DNA from 3 places in the Shinella sedimenti genome. Region 3 is predicted to be linked to each of the others. Evidence: predicted binding sites of a transcription regulator. Region 3 holds the regulator's gene; each other region holds the start of a gene.
What was found. The regulator LexA, encoded in region 3, represses DNA repair genes until DNA is damaged. The targets are predictions, from matches to a motif close to TGTTCNNNNTGTGTTCNG.

Region 1: a site for LexA is predicted at 2,388-2,405, ahead of MKI86_RS17970 (ImuA family protein). Genes of this name have one in related genera too.
Region 2: a site for LexA is predicted at 2,090-2,107, ahead of MKI86_RS20235 (energy-coupling factor ABC transporter ATP-binding protein). Genes of this name have one in related genera too.

Annotation. Positions count from the first base shown of each region.
Region 1 is NZ_JAKVIN010000007.1:353,841-358,117, forward strand. It holds gene MKI86_RS17960 (error-prone DNA polymerase) at 1-162, opposite strand, end outside; gene MKI86_RS17965 (Y-family DNA polymerase) at 159-1,682, opposite strand; gene MKI86_RS17970 (ImuA family protein) at 1,597-2,358, opposite strand; gene MKI86_RS17975 (hypothetical protein) at 2,530-2,835, shown strand; gene MKI86_RS17980 (hypothetical protein) at 2,905-3,225, opposite strand; gene MKI86_RS17985 (GlxA family transcriptional regulator) at 3,302-4,277, opposite strand, start outside.
Region 2 is NZ_JAKVIN010000009.1:85,239-89,515, reverse strand. It holds gene MKI86_RS20250 (class I adenylate-forming enzyme family protein) at 1-143, opposite strand, end outside; gene MKI86_RS20245 (biotin transporter BioY) at 148-711, opposite strand; gene MKI86_RS20240 (energy-coupling factor transporter transmembrane component T family protein) at 744-1,349, opposite strand; gene MKI86_RS20235 (energy-coupling factor ABC transporter ATP-binding protein) at 1,343-2,023, opposite strand; gene MKI86_RS20230 (winged helix-turn-helix domain-containing protein) at 2,125-3,324, shown strand; gene aroC (chorismate synthase) at 3,402-4,277, opposite strand, start outside.
Region 3 is NZ_JAKVIN010000001.1:179,226-183,502, reverse strand. It holds gene MKI86_RS00895 (ComEC/Rec2 family competence protein) at 1-1,620, shown strand, start outside; gene lexA (transcriptional repressor LexA) at 1,788-2,510, opposite strand; gene MKI86_RS00885 (molybdopterin molybdotransferase MoeA) at 2,604-3,827, opposite strand; gene moaC (cyclic pyranopterin monophosphate synthase MoaC) at 3,827-4,277, opposite strand, start outside.

The DNA.
Region 1 (4,277 bases), on a different contig from region 3:
CCGATGCGCCTGGACGATGCCGGCAAGACTGTTGCGGTCCACCACTGCCAGGGCTTCGATACCTAGCGCGCTTGCCTGGGCGAACAGTTCCGCGCAACTGCTCGCTCCGCGCAAGAACGAGAAATGGGACGTGACCTGAAGCTCGGCGTAGCGCGGGTTCATGCGAAAATTCCGTGCAGGAACCAGCGGCCGAGGCCCCGCGCGGCCTGAACCTCATCGCCGGAGCGAAACAGCCAGAAGCGCTCCCCCACGGCATCCTCGACCTGGAAATAATCCCGCACGGCCGCGCGTTCGCCGTCACGCTTCCACCATTCGCCGAAGACGCGTTCCGGGCCATCGGCACGTTTAACCAGCCGCCGCACGCCGCGCCAGGTGAAGGAGGCGGGCGGGTGGTCCGGCAGGAGCGCCATGACTTCTATGGGTTCGGGGCGGGCCAGCAGGCGTGACGGCCGCGGCCATTGCCCCTGCCATGTCGCACCGGCATCGGGCGCCAGCGGCGCGACACGCTGGAAGGACCGTTCCGGGACATCGCTCTCGACCGGGGCGATGCGGTAAAGGCGGGAGGCGCCGATGCGGTTGGCGATGACATCGACGAGGCCGGCAATATCCGCAGGCGCGGCCTCGATCAGCGAGGTCGCCGCCTGTTGCAGGACAAGCGGTTCGGCCAGTGTCGCTGAAAGCTCCATGACCTCGATGCCGAAGCCGGGCTCGATGGTCTCGATGCGGTCGCAGAGCAGCCGGGCAAGGCGTTTTTCATCACGCACAGGACGGGCCGTGCCGACACGGATCGCCTGTAGCGAATTGTCGACGCGGTGAAAGATGAGGTCGAGCCGGCGGGCGCCGAGGCCACGTTTTTCCAAGGCCTGACAGAGGTCGTGGACCAGCGCCGTCGTATAGCGCGCGATGGTGTCAGGCGCGCCGATCGGCTCGCCGAAGCCTTTGCGGGCGACAATCCGTTCAGGGTCGCGCAATGGGTCGACGGGCTCGCGGACAACGCCGTCTATCTGATCCAGCCGTCGGCCAAGTATAGGACCAAAGCGCCGTACCAACGGTGCGCGCGGCACGGCGAGCAGGTCGCCGATCGTCGAAAAGCCGAGCACATGCAACCCCGCCACGATATCCGGGGGAATGCGCAGCCCACGGATCGGCAGCGGCGAAACGCTTTCAACGGCCCTCCCCGCCGGGATGACGCGAACCGGATCGGCCAGGAAGCGTGCCGCGGCAAAAGCCGCGCCCCATGTATCGGCAACCGCGGCGCGGGCTGTAATGCCGGAGGCGCCGAGGCGATTGACAAGGCCGCTCAGCATCAGTGCCTCTCCACCGTGCAGATGGTCGGCGCCGGTCGTGTCGATGACGAGGCCATCCGGCGGATCGGGCGCGACGATGGGGGCATAATGCTGGAGAGCCCAGAGCGAGAGACGCTCGAGCGCTGTAGCATCGGCCGCAGGATCGGCCGGAAGGGTCAGGATGTCAGGCAGGAGCGCATGGGCCTTGGTAAGCGGCATGCCCACGCGCAGGCCGGCCTGTTCCGCCGGCCGGCTGACCGCCGTTACGACACGGCGCGTGCCCTCGCGGCCGACAAGCACAAGCCGGCTGTCAGGCGGAGGCACTTCCGCGCCAAGCGCCCGCCGCAGCCGGTCGATCGGCCAGCCGGGGAGAAAAAGCGATACGACCCTCGGCATCGGATGCCTCCACTTCGAATTCTGCCGCCTCGCCCGCGCGGCATCGGGTAAGCTCCAGCAGCCACCGCGCCCGGCCGACACCGGGCACCGGAAGCGGCACGGATGGCCGCACGGAAACCCGCCAGCGCGTCACCGCGGCCGATGGCAGGGTGAAGGCATCCGCCTCGGCCCGGCTGCGAAAACGGCGCACGGCAAGACCGAGCGTTCCGCCAGCCTCCGCTGCAAGTTGCAGGCGGCGTGAGACAGTCATGGACAGGCGGGCAACCTCCGCCACGACAGCTCCGAGCCCGCCATGGCGCAGCCCCTCCTCGAAACAGAGGAGCAAGCTTTTCTCGTCGCCGGCCTCTACGTAAATGACCCGTCCCGGGGAAAGGCCCGCCTGTGCAAGCGCCGGCGCGAACAGATCGGGCCGGGTCAGGCACCAGAGCACCTGCCCCCGGGTTCGCGCGGCGATACCGGCGGCAAAGAGCATGGCGGCCGCCCCCTGGACAGCATCGTTCCCACCCCCGCACACTTCGTGGAGGCTCGCAAGCGCAAGCCCGCCGCCGGGCAACCGGTCGTCGATCTCCGGCACACCGAAGGGCAGCACTGCCCGTTCGCGCTCCGCACGGCCGTCGAACTGTCGTATACGGTCACGCAAGCCGGCGACGATAGCGCGGGCAGCGGCGGATGACATCGGCGGAAAACTCCTTGGCTGAGACAGAATGTTCTTTATTTGTTCTCAATTGTCGAAAGAGTCAATTGCTCTTGCCGGCGGGAAAGATCACAGTTTGAATCATCGACGGGAACCAACTTGCCCGGCGGAAGTTTCCCCTCACGCTATTCCAACAATTCAGGAGACATATCCATGGCTGACGAAAAGAGCACCGGAAAGCGCACGCTCGGCGTCGTTGAAGGTATCGACAGCATTTCAGAGGAAGCCCGCACTGCCGCAGCCGAGGCGGACATCAGCGCACAGATCGAGGCCCTGAAGACGGAGATCAGCCGGATAAAGGAATCGGCAGGCCTGATTGCCGAAGGCACCGGCCAGCTTGCCGTCGCCAAGGCTGAATCCCTGCGCGACGATCTGCGCCAGACAATCCAGGCCAATCCCCTCGCCACGCTCGCCGGCGCGGCGTTCATCGGTTATCTATTCGGCCTGCGGCACCGCTGATTTTGCGAAAAGCGCCCCATCAAAAAGCCCGGCATTGCCGGGCTTTTCCGTATCGACTATGGGCTGAACTTAGAACCAGCGCTGTCGGCGTGGCTCGCTTTCATAGGAGCCGAGCAGATAACCAATAAGGACGCCGGCAAGTCCGGCCGTCAAAACCACGGTGGAAAGGGCTGCAGGATGCTCGCGTGCGGCCTGGGCAACAGCGGCGCCTTCGTTGCGCATATAGCGCGTTGCCGAACGCACGGCAGGGCGAGCAGCATCGACGGCATCGCCTGCACGCTCGCGGACCGCTTCATAAGCCTCAGCGCCACGCTCCCCAAGATCCTTCTGGAGGGCTGCGATTTCGTCTCGAAGAGCGGAAATCTGGGATTGAACGTCATTGCTTGCCATTACGGTCTCCTTCTTAGCAATGAGACACGAACGATTGGCGCGTAACTTGGTTCCAGCACTGCGGCAGAATTACCCGTCAGCTCGCCTGCCGGCGGCCGTCGCGACGGATTTGCGAGGGTGTGTCGCCAAAGGCTGCACGAAAGCGGCGCGTGAAATGCGACAGGCTCTCGAAACCGGTTTCGAGCGCGACTTCGATCAGCGGCTTGTTGCTGCGCATCACCATATTCAGCGCCGCCGCCATACGAATCTTCATGTAGACCGCGCTCGGCGAGGCGCCCATGTCGCTCTCGAAGAGGCGTTCGAGCTGGCGGCGGGAAACATTCGTCATATTGGCGATGCTGTCGATGGAAAGCAGATCCTCGGTGTGCTGCTCCATCATCATGATGGCGAGATGGACCCGGCGATCGCGGGCCTCCAGGCCGAGCGGGTTGCGCGGCTGGATATCCGTCGCATCGCGTCGGTGGCGGATCTGCAGAATCTCCAGCGCATTTCGCTCAGCCGCCTCACCAACGTGGTGGCGCACCAAGGTTGCCGCGAGATCCGCGACGCTGCTGCCTCCGGCACAGGTCGCGACCTTGCCGTCGAAACGGAAAATCTGCTCTGACGTTGCTTCGATATCGGGATAACGTGCGCGAAAATCGCGGTGGTGCAGCCAGCTCACACAGGCCGTGTGGCCCTTGAGCAGGCCAGCCTCGGCGAGAATGAAACTGCCGGTACAGAGGCCGATCAAACCGACGCCGGCCTTGGCCGCCTTGCGCAGATAGTCCCGGGCATAGCTGTCGATCGGCTCATCGACCGACAGAAGCCCGCCGACGACGGCGATGTAGTCGAAACAGGCTGGGTCGGCGAAGGGGGCGGTCGGAGCAACCTGGATACCGCTCGACGAGGAGATGAAATTGCGGGTGCTGCTGATCACGTCCCAGTCGCAGTTGACGCGGCGCGAGCGGTCCTCGCTGTCGCTGGCGAGCCTGAGCGTATCGACGAACAGGGCGAAGGCGGAGAGGGTGAAACTCTTGGACAGGATAAAGCCGACGCGCAGCGCCTTCGGCGCC
Region 2 (4,277 bases), on a different contig from region 3:
GGGGCAAGCCTCGTGAAGGCGGTATGGCACGTCCGCGCCGTGGCGGCCAGCGCCCCGTAGGAAAGAACCCGGTCCTCCAGATGGAAAGCCGGGTTCTGCGGATTGCGTACGGCGTGTCGTTCGATGGCGCCGGAAAGCGGCATCGGCTCAGGCGCGCTGCGGCAGAAGCGGATAGCCGGCAAGCACCGCGCGGGCGGCAAGCATGGCGACGAACGCCTTGATCAGGTCGCCCGGCAGGAAAACCAGCGATGCGGCAGCCGTTTCGAAAAAGACCTTGCCGCTCATATAGGCGAGCCAGGGCATGCCAAAGAGATAGACGATGCCGATGCCGCCGATCACCGAAGCCACAAGGAAGGAAATGAACTGCGAGAGTTCCGACTGGTCTTCCCTCACGAGGCGTTCGGCGATCAGGCCGCAGACAAACGCACCGACCACCCAGCCGACGATATAGCCGGCGGTCGGTCCGGCAAAGATCGCCAGCCCGCCGCGACCGCCGGAAAGGACCGGAAGACCTATCGCGACGAGCAGGAGTACAAGCAACATGGCGGCGGCACCGCGCCGTGCGCCGAGAATGCAGCCGGCAAGCATGACGCCGAGCGATTGCGCCGTGATCGGCACGGGAATGAAGCCGAGCGTGATCGGCGGCAACAGGCCCAGAACCACCATGATGGCGGCGAAGAGGGCAACAAGCACGATGTCTCTTGTGGTCACGTCTGAATCCCCAAAAACAGTAAAGAGAGGGTTTAGTGCCGCCGAAAACCGCGGGCGTCAATCGCCATGGCGATCGTGTCGGCATCCTTCAATGTCAGGATGATGAGCGGAACGAGCATCGTGAGTGGCCGCACACGCAGGCCGCGCGCCCTGTGCGCGTCGGCAATCTCGCCGTAACGCGCAAAGATCTCGGGTACGAAGCGAATGACGAGACCGACCGCCAGGCTGACATCCGCCGCCCGCACGAAGCCGAACCGTTCGAGCGGGGTGATCAGCCGCGTAATCTCGTCCATGAAGGCGGAAATGCCCGTCGTCGCGGTCACGGCAGCGGCCAGCAGCACCAGTGCCGACAGCCGGCAAAATACGACGAGCGCCTCGTGTACCGTATGGAACAGGTAGTTCGCGAGTGCGACAAGCAGCACCGTGAACAGCACGAAACGCGTGCGGCGGAAGGCCTCTTTAAGCCCGATGCCGGTGGAGAGGTAAAGGAATGCGGCAAGCGCGAGCGCAGGCACGAGAATGCGCAGGTCCGAGATCAGCAGGAGCAGGATCGCGGCTGTGAACAAAAGGATGAGCTTGCCGCGCACCGGCATGCGGTGAAGCGGCGAATTGCCCTCGATGTCGAGCCCGTTCAGCATGTAGCCAGTTTCCGGTAAGCGGCAATGGCGTTCGAAGGCGTGTCATCGGCGGCAAGCCGGCCCTCGTGGAACACCAGCACGCGGTCGAATTCTTCGATGAGTGCGAGGTCGTGGCTGATGACGAGCACCTGCTCGGGCAGGGCGGCGATGGTGCGCTCGATCAGCGCGCGGTTCTTCAGGTCGAGCTGGTTGGTCGGCTCATCGAGGATCAGCAGGTCTGGCCCGGTGACGAGCACGCTGGCGATAGCGCCAAGCTGCGTCTCGCCGCCGGAAAGCTCATGCACACGCCGGCGGGCAAGATGCGAAATGCCGAAGCGGGCGAGGATGGCATCGGTCTTCTCGGCGATTTCCGCCTTGCTCAGCTTGCGGTTCTTCAGCCCGAAGGCAATGTCCTCGGCCAGGATCGGCAAGATCATCTGGTGCTGCGGGTTCTGGAAAATGAAGCCCGTCTTCCCGCGCGCTGCCGCTTCGTCCGCGACGGTATCGAGCCCATCCACCGTCACTGTGCCGGCGGTCGGCTTGACGAGGCCGTTGATCAGCCGCGCCATGGTGGTCTTGCCCGATCCATTAAGGCCGACGACGCCGATGCGTCGCTCAGCCAGCGTGAGCGTCAGCGGCTGGAGCGCAGTGCGCGCGCCATAGGCCACCGTTGCGGCGGAAAAGACGATGTCCAAGAGCAGGTTCCCGGTTCGCGAAAGTCGGCGTGACCTATAACATGGCGGGGCGCAAAGAAAACCGGGTGGAACAAACCGGGAATGTGTGTCTATCATCGCGCATGACGATTCTGCTTTCCAATGCCGAAGCCCGGCGCATCTTCCTTTCGCGGCAGGGGCTGAGCAGCCCGCCCGGCCGTGCGCTTGGCAAGGCGGGGCTGCTGCAGCTCATCCACGATATCGGTTTCGTGCAGGTGGACAGCATCGCGACCGTCGAGCGGGCGCATCACCAGATCCTCTTCTCGCGCAACCAGACGTACCGGCGCGAGCATCTCGCCGAACTCCTGGAGAAGGACGGCGAGCTCTTCGAGCACTGGACGCATGACGCCTCCATCATCCCCAGCGCCTTCTTCCGCTACTGGAAGCATCGTTTCCGCCGTAAGGAAGCGTCCATCCTGGCAAACTGGCGCAAATGGCAGGGCGAGGGTTTCGACGCGACCTTCGAGGAAACCTACCAGCGCATCGCCGAAGGCGGGGCGGTGATGTCGCGCGACCTGAAGGTGGACGATCACAAATCCGGCGGCTGGTGGAACTGGCATCCGAACAAGACGGCGCTCGAATATCTCTGGCACACCGGCAAGCTGGCCATCGCGCGTCGGGAGAATTTCCAGAAGGTCTATGATCTCGCCGAGCGTGTCCTGCCGCAGCATCACCACGAACCCGCCGTCGAGCATGACGTTTTCGTCGACTGGGCCTGCCGCAGCGCGCTGGAACGGCTGGGCTTTGCCACCCACGGCGAAATCGCCGCCTTCTGGGCGCTGGTCACGCCGGAGGAGGCGAAGGCCTGGGTCGATGACAACAGGGCGGAGCTGCGTCAGGTCTCCATCGAGACCGCCGATGGCGGCAAGCCCCGCGCCGCCTATGCCTTCGCGCATTCGGCCGACAGCCTGCGCGATGTGCCAGAGCCGCCCGCACGCCTGCGCGTGCTCTCGCCCTTCGATCCGCTGATCCGGGACCGCAACCGCACGGAGCGTCTTTTCGGCTACTTCTACCGAATCGAAATCTTCGTGCCGGAGCCGAAGCGGCAATATGGCTACTATGTCTTCCCGCTGCTTGAGGGCGACCGCCTCGTCGGCCGCATCGACATGAAGGCCGACCGCAAGGCGGGCGTGCTCTCCGTCCGGCGCATTTGGTGGGAGCCGAAGGTCCGTGGCTCCGCCGGGCGGCTGGAGCGTTTGGAAGCCGAACTGGCACGCGTGGCCCGGTTTGCGGGCGTTGAGAACGTGCGCTATCTGGATGGCTGGCAGGGCGAGGAGACGTAGCACCGCCCGCCGCCGCGCTCTTCTCCGCACTTACGGGGAGAAGGTGCTGGCAGGCGGATGAGGGGGGCCTGCGGCGCTTACGTTGCCGAGCCGCCCTGTGACGTCAGACGTCCGGTCTGGCCGCGGTCGCGCAGGTAGTGATCGGCGATGGCGCAGGCGACCATGGCTTCACCGATCGGCACGGCGCGGATGCCCACGCAGGGATCGTGCCGGCCCTTGGTGCGCACGTCGACATTGTTGCCGTCGGCATCTATGGAGCGGCGCTCGGTGAGGATGGAGGACGTCGGCTTGATCGCGAAGCGCGCCACCACCGGCTGGCCCGTCGAGATGCCGCCGAGGATGCCGCCGGCATGGTTCGAAAGGAAGATCGGATTGCCGTCATTGCCCATGCGCATCTCGTCGGCATTTTCCTCGCCTGTCAGTTCGGCAGAGGCGAAGCCCTCGCCGATCTCCACGCCCTTCACGGCGTTGATCGACATGAGGAGCGAGGCGATGTCCTGGTCGAGCTTGCCGTAGATCGGCGCGCCGATGCCGGCGGGCACGCCCTCGGCCACGACCTCCACGACGGCGCCGACGGAGGAGCCGGCCTTGCGGATGCCGTCCAGATATTCTTCCCAGACGGGAACGATGGCCGGATCGGGCGCGAAGAACGGGTTGTTGCTCACCTCGTTCCAGTCCCAGTTGTTCCGGTCGATCTTGTGCTTGCCGATCTGCACCAGTGCGGCGCGCACGACGAGGCCGGGCACGACCTTGCGGGCAAGGCCGCCGGCTGCAACGCGCGCGGCGGTCTCGCGGGCGGAGGAGCGTCCGCCGCCGCGATAGTCGCGAATGCCGTACTTGACGTCATAGGTGTAGTCGGCATGACCGGGGCGGTAGCGATGGGCGATCTCGCCGTAATCCTTGGAGCGCTGGTCGGTGTTCTCGATCAGCATGGAAACGGGCGTGCCGGTCGT
Region 3 (4,277 bases):
CAGCGGGCTATCAGCGACGAGACGGTGGAAGCGCTCCGGCAGGCGGGGCTTGCCCATGTCCTTGCCATTTCCGGCCTCAACATGGTGCTCGCGGCCGGCACATTCCTTGTCGGCGCGCGTATGCTGATGGCGCTCATACCCGGCTTTGCCGAACGCTTCCCAACCCGCAAGATTGCCGCGGGCGGCGCGCTCATAATGGTCACACTCTACATTCTCGTGTCGGGCGGCGCGATTTCGGCTGTCCGCTCATGGATCATGATCTGCGTGATGCTGATCGCCGTGCTTTTCGGCCGCTCCGCCATCAGTCTACGCAATGTAGCGCTGTCGGCCATCATCATCCTTGCCGTCACGCCCTCCGCCGTCACCAATCCCGGTTTCCAGATGTCTTACGCCGCAACGCTCGGTCTCGTCGCCGGTTACGCGGCGTGGCGCGAGCGGCCCGTGCGCAAGGAGGGCAAAGGCGGCGCGCTGCGTTTGACCGGCGGTGCGGCCGGGCGCTTCTTCGGCGGACTTCTGCTTTCATCGGCAATCGGAAGCCTGTCCACGCTGATCTACTCCATCGGCCACTTTCACCGTGTGCCCGCCTATGGGCTCGCCGGCAACCTGCTCGCCATGCCGGCAATCAGCGCAATCGTCATGCCCTTCGGTCTCATCGCGGTTCTGCTTATGCCTTTCGGACTTGATGCGATCCCTTTTGCCATCATGGGAAAAGGGATCGAATGGATGATCGCGCTGGCCGAATGGGTTTCGCGCTGGAAGGGTGGGGATGTCGTCACCGGTCGTATACCCATGTCCGCTTTCGTGCTGATCGGTGTTGGTGGCGGACTGCTCTGCATCCTGCGCACGCGGCTTCGGCACGCCGGGACGGTTCTTATTGTCGTCGGTGCGCTGATGGCCGTATGGCCTCCCACACGCGGGAAACCGGAGTTGCTGATTTCCGAAGACGGGCGACTTGTTGCGATCCTGCGCGACGATGCGGTCGCAACGAACCGCGCCAAGCCGCCGGGCTTCATCTACGACCAGTGGCGCCGTGCCTTGCGGCTCGGCGACCTTGCCAGACCGGACATGCGAAAGACCGCCGGTCTGCTGCTGGCCGAAACGGCGACGGAGGCGGCTGCTGCCGAGACCGAACGGAAACGGCCGCGTCGCAAGGCGGACAGGGAGAAGGCGAAAGAAGCCATGATGTCGGCTTTGGTGGCCGCGCGGCAGACGCAAACGTTTATCTGCGAGGCGAAGGCTTTCTGCGCCGCCGTCTCGCCCAGCGGCTGGAAGATCGTGACCCTTGAGGATACGGCCTTTCTGGGCACGGCTTGCAATAGGGCTGATCTCGTTGTCGTGCCCTTCGCTTTGCGGCTCGACAGTTGCCGTTCTGGCGCCAAGCTCCTGACCGCGCGGCATCTGCGCCGAACGGGCGCCTTGGAAATTACGCCATCGACCGATGATGCCGGAGCAAGCCTTACCGATGCGATTTACACGTCGGCCGTGGAAACTGTCGCGCGCGCCTGGTCGCGACATCGCACCTATGACTGGCGCAGCGATACCTTCGAGACGCCAGCTGGAGCGCCGTTGGCAGAGCCTGAGATCAAGGAGACTGATCCTTCACCTTTGCCACTCCCATGACGTCCAGGAAGCGGCCGAGCTTATCGGATGGGAGGGCGTTACAGAGACAGCGATCTGGCAGTGCTCCACACCAAGCAGCAGAGCACTTGCAAAGAGGCACGAGCAACTCGGCTCCGTGCGCTCCATCACCAAGACGGTCAGAAGCCAGCCTTATTGGCTACCACGTCTCAGTGATACCGGCGGATGAGCCCGACAAGCTTGCCCTGGATCTTGACCCGGTCGGGGCCAAAGATGCGGGTCTCATAGGCTGGATTTGCCGCTTCCAGCGCGATGGATGCGCCCTTGCGGCGGAACCGCTTCAGCGTCGCCTCTTCGTCATCGACGAGGGCAACGATGATTTCGCCCGGATTGGCAGTACTGGCGTTACGAATGATGACCGTGTCGCCGTCGAGAATACCGGCCTCGATCATCGAATCGCCCTTGACCTCGAGCGCATAGTGATCGCCGTTGCCGATCATCTCAGCCGGGACGGTGATCTCGTGCGTGTTGTTCTGGATGGCGGAGATCGGCACACCCGCGGCGATACGGCCCATGACCGGCACGGAAACGGACGACGACATATTCTGCGGCGGCGTTACAGGCCTGGATGGCGTCACGGCTGCGGGCTGCTTGCCGAGGCTGCCTTCGATGACCGATGGCGAAAATCCCCGGCGCGGCTGGAGGCTGGGCGAATAGGCCTCAGGAAGCTTGATGACCTCGAGCGCACGGGCCCGGTTCGGCAGGCGGCGGATGAAGCCGCGCTCCTCCAGCGCCGTGATCAGGCGGTGAATACCGGATTTCGAAGCGAGATCCAGCGCATCCTTCATCTCGTCGAAAGACGGAGGAATGCCTGACTCCTTCATACGCTCGTGAATGAACAGGAGCAGTTCCTGTTGTTTGCGCGTCAGCATGGCATCTCCAGCCAGAATCGTGAAACAAATCCAGAACAGACACTATCCGTTCCACATGTGTTCTGCAAGTGGCTGCCAGGACAATAATGTCGCTCAGGCAGCGGGTTCCCTGAGAACGAGCACATCGCAGAGGGCGCCGGCATCCTCTGCAGGTGCATGCGGCGGACGGATCAGGAGGCCATCCGATTCTGCGAAGATCTTCATCATCGACGAATCCTGCTTCTCGAATGGCGTGACGAGAAGCGCGTCGTCGGGCGCGTGTGCAAGGCCTGCGCGAATGTAATCCTGCCGGCGGTCGTTCTGTTTGAGCGGCACGGCGGCGACGGCCCGGCTTACCCTGTTCTTTGCGGGCAAGCGGGCGAGTTTTCGGAGCAATGGTTCCAGGAACAGATAGGAGCAGACAAGGCTGGAGACGGGATTGCCGGGCAGGCCGACCACCTGGATATCACCAAGACGTCCGACCATCAGCGGCTTTCCGGGTCGCATTGCGATGCGCCAGAAGTCGAGTTCCATGCCGGCCTCGCCGAGCACAGGCTGAACAAGGTCGAAATCCCCCACGGACGCGCCGCCGAGTGTCACCAGCACGTCGATGTCCATCTGCAGCGCCTGGCGCACGGCATCCAGAATGGCCTGCTTGTCGTCTCTCACAATGCCGAGGTCTATGATCTCCGCACCGGCCTGCCTTGCGATGGCCGCGACGCCGTAGCTGTTGGACGCGATGATCTGGCTTGCGCCGGGCGTCTCTCCGGGCGGCACGAGTTCGTCGCCCGTCGCGAGGATCGCGACCCGCGGGCGGGCATAGACGGGCAGTTGCGGGTGGTTCATCGCTGCTGCAACGGTCAATCGGCCAGCATCCAGCATCTGGCCGGCCTTCAGAACGACCTCGCCCTTGGTGAAATCCTGCCCGCGCGGGCGAATATGGCGGCCCTTGGGCGTGAGGAAGGTGGTGCGAATTCGACCGTCCTCAAGGGGCTCCGTGTCTTCCTGGAGGATGACTGTATCGGCAAAGGCCGGGAGCGGGGCGCCGGTGAAGATGCGTACTGCTTCACCCGGACCGGCCGTACCCTCGAACGCATGACCGGCTGAGGATAAGCCGGCGACGCTGAGGACGGATCCGATCCCGGCGATATTGGCATGGCGAACGGCATAACCGTCCATTGCGGAATTGTCGAAGGGCGGCTGGGTGAGGCGGGCGGCGACATCTTCGGCCAGCACCCGTCCTGCCGCGTCGTGGAGCTGGACGCGATCCGTCCGCTGCACCGGCTTGGCCGCGGACAACAGGCGGTTGAGGGCGTCGGCAACGGGCAGAAGGGACATCAGCTCTCTCTGCGCTTGTAGTCGCCTGAACGGCCGCCGGATTTCTCGACGAGGCGGACACCGCCGATCTCCATCTCGCGATCGGCCGCCTTCGCCATGTCGTAGATGGTGAGGCACGCGACGCTAACGGCCGTCAGCGCCTCCATCTCCACGCCGGTGCGGCCGGTGAGCTTGGCCGTGGCCTCGACGCGCAGGCCGGGCAGGGAGAGGTCCTCGTGGATCTCCACGGAGACCTTGGTGAGCATCAGCGGATGGCAGAGCGGAATCAGGTTTGAGGTCTGCTTGGCGGCCATGATGCCGGCGAGGCGCGCAGTCCCGATGACATCGCCCTTTTTCGCATCGCCCTTGAGGATGAGGTCGAGCGTCGTGGTGTTCATGCGCACGAAGCCTTCGGCCACGGCGATCCGCAGGGTCTCAGCCTTGTCGCCGACGTCGACCATATGGGCTTCG